2 linked regions of the Nitratidesulfovibrio vulgaris str. Hildenborough genome follow. The protein of the gene in region 1 interacts with the protein of each later gene in a pairwise test. Links are inferred from orthologs where the notes say so. Each region holds a gene or a part of one and is shown on either strand. Other genes may lie near its edges.

The links. Proteins that work in one complex are often made in the same cells at the same time.
Region 2: the proteins of secA (region 1) and secG interact in binary tests that used the Escherichia coli proteins (3 or more experiments, as listed by UniProt). The link is inferred for Nitratidesulfovibrio vulgaris str. Hildenborough from one-to-one orthologs.

What each region holds. Positions count from the first base shown.
Region 1 is NC_002937.3:912,574-916,087, reverse strand. The notes cover bases 233-3,292. They hold secA (preprotein translocase subunit SecA), read left to right. Parts: upstream 233-541; coding sequence 542-3,043; downstream 3,044-3,292. Other genes in these bases: DVU_RS03905 ((Fe-S)-binding protein), read left to right, coding at 233-379. Also shown: more of DVU_RS03905, read left to right, coding at 1-232; bifunctional glutamate N-acetyltransferase/amino-acid acetyltransferase ArgJ, read left to right, coding at 3,322-3,514. UniProt on the Escherichia coli protein: Required for protein export, interacts with the SecYEG preprotein conducting channel.
Region 2 is NC_002937.3:1,754,569-1,757,451, forward strand. It holds secG (preprotein translocase subunit SecG), read right to left. Parts: upstream 1,676-2,883; coding sequence 1,325-1,675; downstream 1-1,324. Other genes in the region: DVU_RS07960 (LexA family transcriptional regulator), read left to right, coding at 112-762; DVU_RS16700 (hypothetical protein), read left to right, coding at 821-985; tpiA (triose-phosphate isomerase), read right to left, coding at 1,713-2,468; rimI (ribosomal protein S18-alanine N-acetyltransferase), read right to left, coding at 2,488-2,883. UniProt on the Escherichia coli protein: Subunit of the protein translocation channel SecYEG. Overexpression of some hybrid proteins has been thought to jam the protein secretion apparatus resulting in cell death; while this may be true it also results in FtsH-mediated degradation of SecY.

The DNA.
Region 1 (3,514 bases):
CAGGGTCACCACTCCCGGCGGCCCGGTCTGCTGCGGCATGGGCGGCGTACTGCAACTGGCCGATGCCCCCCTGTCGCAAGAGGTGGCCTCAGACTGCTGGCACCACCTGCTTCCGTCGGAGGCTGCCGCGTCGCCCGCGCCAGACACCCACTCCGCGACATCCGGCAACGCCCCAGACGGACAGTCACCAGATGTGCCGGGCTTAGCCGGACCAGCGACGGATGACCACACTTCACGGCGTCACAACATCCTGACCGGGTGCAGCGGCTGTACGCTGCAACTCACGGCGACCGCCCCCGCAGATGCCACGGTGCACCACTGGCTGGACATCATCGACCCCGTACCGGCAGCGGTATCGCCCGACGCGTGCCCCGAGTGAGGTGCCTGAACGGGCCAAACCTTCGATTCTCACCTTCTCTCAACGGGATGCGTGTGTCCGCATTGCCAACCCGTGTGAGATGACTTATTTCAGACGGGTTCGGCACCCAGCGTGCCCTCCGCGCCCTCTGGCGCGCCATACTGCCACTCTCCGGGAGAATACATGCTCGGTTTCCTCTTCAAGAAGGTCTTCGGTTCCAAGAACGACCGCTACATCAAACGCCTTCGCCCCATCGTCGCCGCCATCAACGCCCTCGAACCGCAGATGCAGTCCCTCCGCGACGAGGATTTCCCCGTCCGCATCGCCGAATACCGCCAGCAGGTGGAAGAAGGGCGCAAACTCGACGACATGCTGCCCGAAGTGTTCGCACTCGTCCGTGAGGCGGGCAAGCGCGTGTTCAACATGCGCCACTTCGACGTCCAGCTTGTGGGCGGCATGGCGCTGCATCACGGCAAGATTGCCGAGATGAAGACCGGTGAAGGCAAGACGCTGGTCGCCACGCTGCCCGTGGTGCTCAATGCGCTCACCGGCAAGGGCGTGCACGTCGTCACCGTCAACGACTACCTCGCCAAGCGCGACGCCGCATGGATGGGGCAACTGTACAACTTCCTCGGCCTATCCGTCGGTGTCATCGTGCACGGTCTCGATGACGAACAGCGCAAGGCCGCCTACGGCGCCGACATCACCTACGGCACCAACAACGAGTTCGGCTTCGACTACCTGCGCGACAACATGAAGTTCTACGCCGAACAGCTGGTGCAGCGCGGTCACAACTTCGCCATCGTCGACGAAGTGGACTCCATCCTCATCGACGAAGCGCGAACCCCGCTCATCATCTCCGGTGCGTCGGAAGAATCCACCGGGCTGTACCGCCATATGGACGAAATCGTCCGCAAGCTCACGCGCGACACCCACTTCACAGTGGACGAGAAGGCGCGAACGGCCATGCTCACCGACGAAGGCGTGGCCTTCTGCGAAAAGCTTGTGGGCATCGACAACCTCTACGACCCCGGCAACATCACCACCCAGCACCACCTGATGCAGGCGCTCAAGGCGCACAACCTCTTCCGCCGCGACGTGGACTACATCGTCAAGGAAGGACAGGTGGTCATCGTCGACGAGTTCACCGGCCGCCTCATGCCCGGACGCCGTTTCAGCGACGGCCTCCATCAGGCCCTTGAAGCCAAGGAAGCGGTGAAGATCGAAGCCGAGAACCAGACGCTGGCGAGCATCACCTTCCAGAACTACTTCCGCATGTACGCCAAACTCGCGGGCATGACGGGTACCGCCGACACCGAGGCGGTGGAGTTCCATCAGATATACTCGCTCGAGGTGGTCTCCATCCCCACCAACAAGCCCATGCAGCGCAAGGACTTCGCCGACGCCATCTACCGGACCAAGCGCGAGAAGTACGACGCCATAGCGCAGGCCATCGCCGAATTGCACAAGGCGGGGCAGCCGGTGCTGGTGGGCACCATCTCCATCGAGACCTCCGAACTGCTCTCCACCATGCTCAAGAAGACCGGCGTGCCGCACAGCGTGCTCAACGCCAAACACCACGAGAAGGAAGCGGAGATCGTTGCTTTGGCCGGTCAGCGCGGTCACGTGACCATCGCCACCAACATGGCCGGTCGCGGCACCGACATCGTGCTCGGTGAAGGCGTGCGCGAGTTGGGCGGCCTGCACATCCTCGGCACCGAACGCCACGAAAGCCGCCGCATCGACAACCAGTTGCGCGGCCGTTCAGGCCGTCAGGGCGACCCCGGTTCGTCGCGCTTCTACCTTTCGCTTGAAGACGACCTCATGCGCCTCTTCGGTTCCGAGCGCATCTCCGGCCTCATGGAGAAACTCGGCATGGAGGAAGGCGAACCCATCGAAGCGCGCATGGTCAGCCGTGCCATCGAGAACGCCCAGAAGCGCGTCGAAGGCCACAACTTCGAGATACGCAAGACGCTGCTCGACTACGACAACGTCATGAACCAGCAGCGCGAGGTCATCTACACCCTGCGCCGCGACGCCATGAGCGCGCCCGACCTCGGCCCCACCATGGAGGAGTTCCTCGACGACGTGCTCGAGGACGTCTACGCGCCTGCCGAAGGCGGCGAAGCCCCCAGTGCAGACACCGTGGCCGCCGTGTGGGGACGCCTTGCCGATGTCTGCAACATCACCCGCGTGATGCAGCCCGCCCCCGCGCTGCCCACCCGTGACGAGGCCCGCGCCGCCGTCCTTTCCATCCTGCATGAACTGCGCGAGGACACGGGAGAGTCGTACCGCGACATCATCCGCTACTTCATGCTTGAAGAACTCGACCGCTGCTGGAAGGAACACCTGCGCAACATGGACCACCTGCGCGACGGCATCGGGCTGCGCGGCTACGGACAGCGCGACCCCAAACTGGAATACAAGCGCGAAGGCTTCGCCATGTTCCAGGAGATGCTCTTCCGCATCAAGGAAGGCGTGTTCCGTTCACTCACCCGGTTGCGGGTGCAGCGAGTGGAAGAGGAGGCCTTCCGCCACAAGGAACAGCCGGCAGCCGTCGCCTATTCGGGCGGCGAGGCCGAAGCGGGCCCTGCACAGCCGCATCGTGAAGACCCCAAGGTGGGGCGCAACGACCTGTGCCCCTGCGGCAGCGGTCGCAAATACAAGAAGTGCTGTGGCGCGTAGCCTGATGAGGCTTGAAGCCACAAGGCACATATGCAAAATTGACGAGAGGTCGTTCGCGGGCTACTCATCAGACGCCCCGCGATGAAGACCAGCCGGAACCATACAGTACGCCATGAAGAGGGCGGCGCGGGACACCGTGCCGCCCTTTCCTTGTACGCGATGCCGGACACGGCATTGTCCACGTCTCCGGCTGTCTCTTCCATGGAGTACGGCAGAGAAACCGGGCGGCGCGTGCCGCCGCCAGCCCCATATCCTCAACGCGCCTGAACGAGGGCACCATGTCCGCATCACCCAAGGGTTTCCGCTTCGCCACGGTATCCGCAGGCTTTCGCAAGGAAGCCCGCCCCGACCTCGCCCTCATCGTCAGCGACACGCCCGCCACGGCGGCAGGCGTCTTCACCACCAATCGGTTTCAGGCAGCCCCAGTGGTCGTGGCGCGTGAGAATCTCTCCGCACGCCCCGTCGCGCGCG
Region 2 (2,883 bases), 840 kb from region 1 along the record:
ACAAGAGACCAAGCCTGCGGCGGAGGCCTCTTCTGGAGACACCGTTGCCTCGCGATAAGGGACTTGCGTTCTTTTCCGCTCTGTGTTTATAAAAGTGAACAAAGAGGTCGTATGGGAACCAATTTCGACAGATTCTATGCCCGCGTCATGCAGGCGACTGACATAGCAACACAACAGGCGCTGGCAGCGGCACTTGGTGTGAATCGTTCCGCCGTGACCCAAGCCAAGAATCGAGACGCGATACCACAGAAATGGATACTCCAGCTGGCACGAGCCTATCACCTCGCCCCCGACTGGCTTGAATTCGGCAAGGGCAGGCAGCACCAGCCCCCCACCAGTTTGCACGACCCCGAAACGGTCCTCGTTCCCAGAGTCAAGGCTGTTCTCAGTGCAGGGGGCGGCTCACTCGATGTTTCCGGGGGTGTCGTTGAAAACCTGCCATTCCGGTACGATTGGCTGGCAAGGCGCGGACACCCGGCGCACATGGTCCTCATGAACGTCACAGGCGACAGCATGGAACCAGGCATCAGGCACGGTGACACCCTGCTCATCGACCAGTCGCATGTCACAGCCCAGACAGGTGGTGTCTACGCTTTCGGGTATGAAGACTCCATTCTCGTCAAACGCTTTGGCAGAGACGCAGACGCCATCCTTCTACTGAGTGACAACACGGCGTATGCGCCCATACGCATCCGGGGCGATGAGGCAGACCTGCTCCATGTCATCGGCAAGATCGTATGGCTTTGCCGCGCGGTGCAGTGAGGCCTTTTTTCAGGCCCACCATGTTAACTTTTAGCAACACGAGATACAGGAGAACATCATGCAACAGCGCTTCTGCCCTTGTGGCCAACCGGTATGGGTTCTGTACATCACCCGCGAACGCGGCTGGCGCTCATTCTTCTACGCCAGAGGCCTTCAGACGGGACGCCGTGTCGAAACCTGCCCCCATTGCGGCGCCCCCCTCGACATCCACCGTCTGCGCTAGGTGCGCAATGGATGTTGCAACCGCCACGGCGTATGACCGCTTGAGTCTGCGCCGTGGTCTTTCTCTCGCCAATCCTCTTGAGTCCCCCCTGCCCCGCCAGGCGTCCCAGTGCAAGGCACCAGTGCTGCTGCCCATGCGCGGGGCGACGACATCGGATTTCGAGCCTTTTTACTTCTCTGCGACGAGTCCACAAAAAGAAAAAGGATTGCAGCGGCCAGCTACAATCCTTTCATCTTTCATTGGTGCCGAAGGAGGGACTCGAACCCTCACGGGATTTCTCCCACTACCCCCTCAAGATAGCGTGTCTACCAATTCCACCACCTCGGCACTGTTACAACACTAATTGGCCTTGGGAGCCTCCGTTGCCGGGGCTTCAGGCTGCGCAGCAGGTGCCGCAGGCGCGGCGGACTTCTGCGGGGCGACTTCTTCGAACTTCACGTCGATGATGCTGGACTCGTCGGACTTGTGCGAGCTGGTCATGTAGTTGTAGCTCAACGACGTGATGATGAAGAGAACTGCGAGAAAGGCGGTAAGCTTTGCCAGCAGGCCACCAGCACCGGTGCTGCCGAACACGGAAGCGTTGCCGCCGCCGAAGATGACGCCCATACCCTCTTTGCCGGACTGGAGAAGAACCAGAACGACAAGAATCAGACAGGCAATCACATGAAGGGTCAGAACAAGATTCTGCACCGTACTTTCCTCCTCGGACGGAACGCGCGGCTACGCGTCATGCCAGAATGATGCGGCTGAAGCTGACAGCCTGCAAAGAAGCGCCTCCTACCAGCAGACCGTCGACATTGTCAAGAGAAAGTAGTTCTGCGGCGTTGTCAGGCTTCACGCTGCCCCCGTACAGGATGCGTATGGCGGCACCGTCGCGACCGTAACGGGCTTCGAGTAGCGAACGGACAAGAGCGTGAGCCTCGACGACTTCGGCAGGCCCCGCCACCTTGCCCGTACCGATAGCCCATACGGGTTCGTAGGCCACCACAAGCGACTGGGGTACATAGGTCGCGTCGACATCTGCAAGCCCGACCTGCAGCTGATGCGCCAGCACGTCTTCAAGCCTGCCAGCCTCACGTTCATCAAGCTTTTCGCCGATGCACAGTACCACACGCAGTCCGGCCTTCAGGCTGAAAGCCGTCTTGCGCGCGACCGTCTCGTCGTCCTCACCGAGAATATGACGCCGTTCAGAGTGCCCGGTGAGCACCCATCCGCATCCGGCATCGAGCAACATGCCGGGTGCGATTTCGCCGGTGTAGGCCCCTTCGGTAGCCGGGTAGACATCCTGCCCGCCGATGGCAAACCCCTCGACGTCCTTGAAGGTGTCATGAAGGGCATGGAGCGCCGTGAAGGGGGGGCACACGAGCACCTCACGGTCTGCGGGCAGTGACCCGGCGACGGCGGACACAAGTTCGCGTCCCGTAGCCCTAGCCTCGTCGATGGTCTTGTACATTTTCCAATTGGCGGCGATGAGCTTCTTCATGGCTACGGCTCCGTTTCTGTTATGCGGTGCAGGCATCGCTGCCGTCCGCAAGGTCACACTCGAAGATGAGAGCGTCTTCTCCGGTATCCTGATAGTAGTGCGGGCGCACCCCGATACGTCTGAAGCCGAGGGCTTCGTAAAGTCCGATGGCAGGAGTGTTGCCCGTGCGAACCTCAAGGACGGCCCTCGTTATGCCCATTTTGACAGCCACCTGCAACAGGATGCCGAGCAGCCGACGCCCCAGCCCGTGCCTGCGCCGGTCCGGATGCACCGCGATGTTGAGTATTTCAAGTTCTCCTGCGGCGTGGTACACGGCAGCATAGGCCACGATACGCTCTTGGTCGCGCAGGGCGAACACCGAGAATATACGCTGTTCGAAAGCGAGAAGAAACTGTTCTTCGCTCCACGGGGTGCT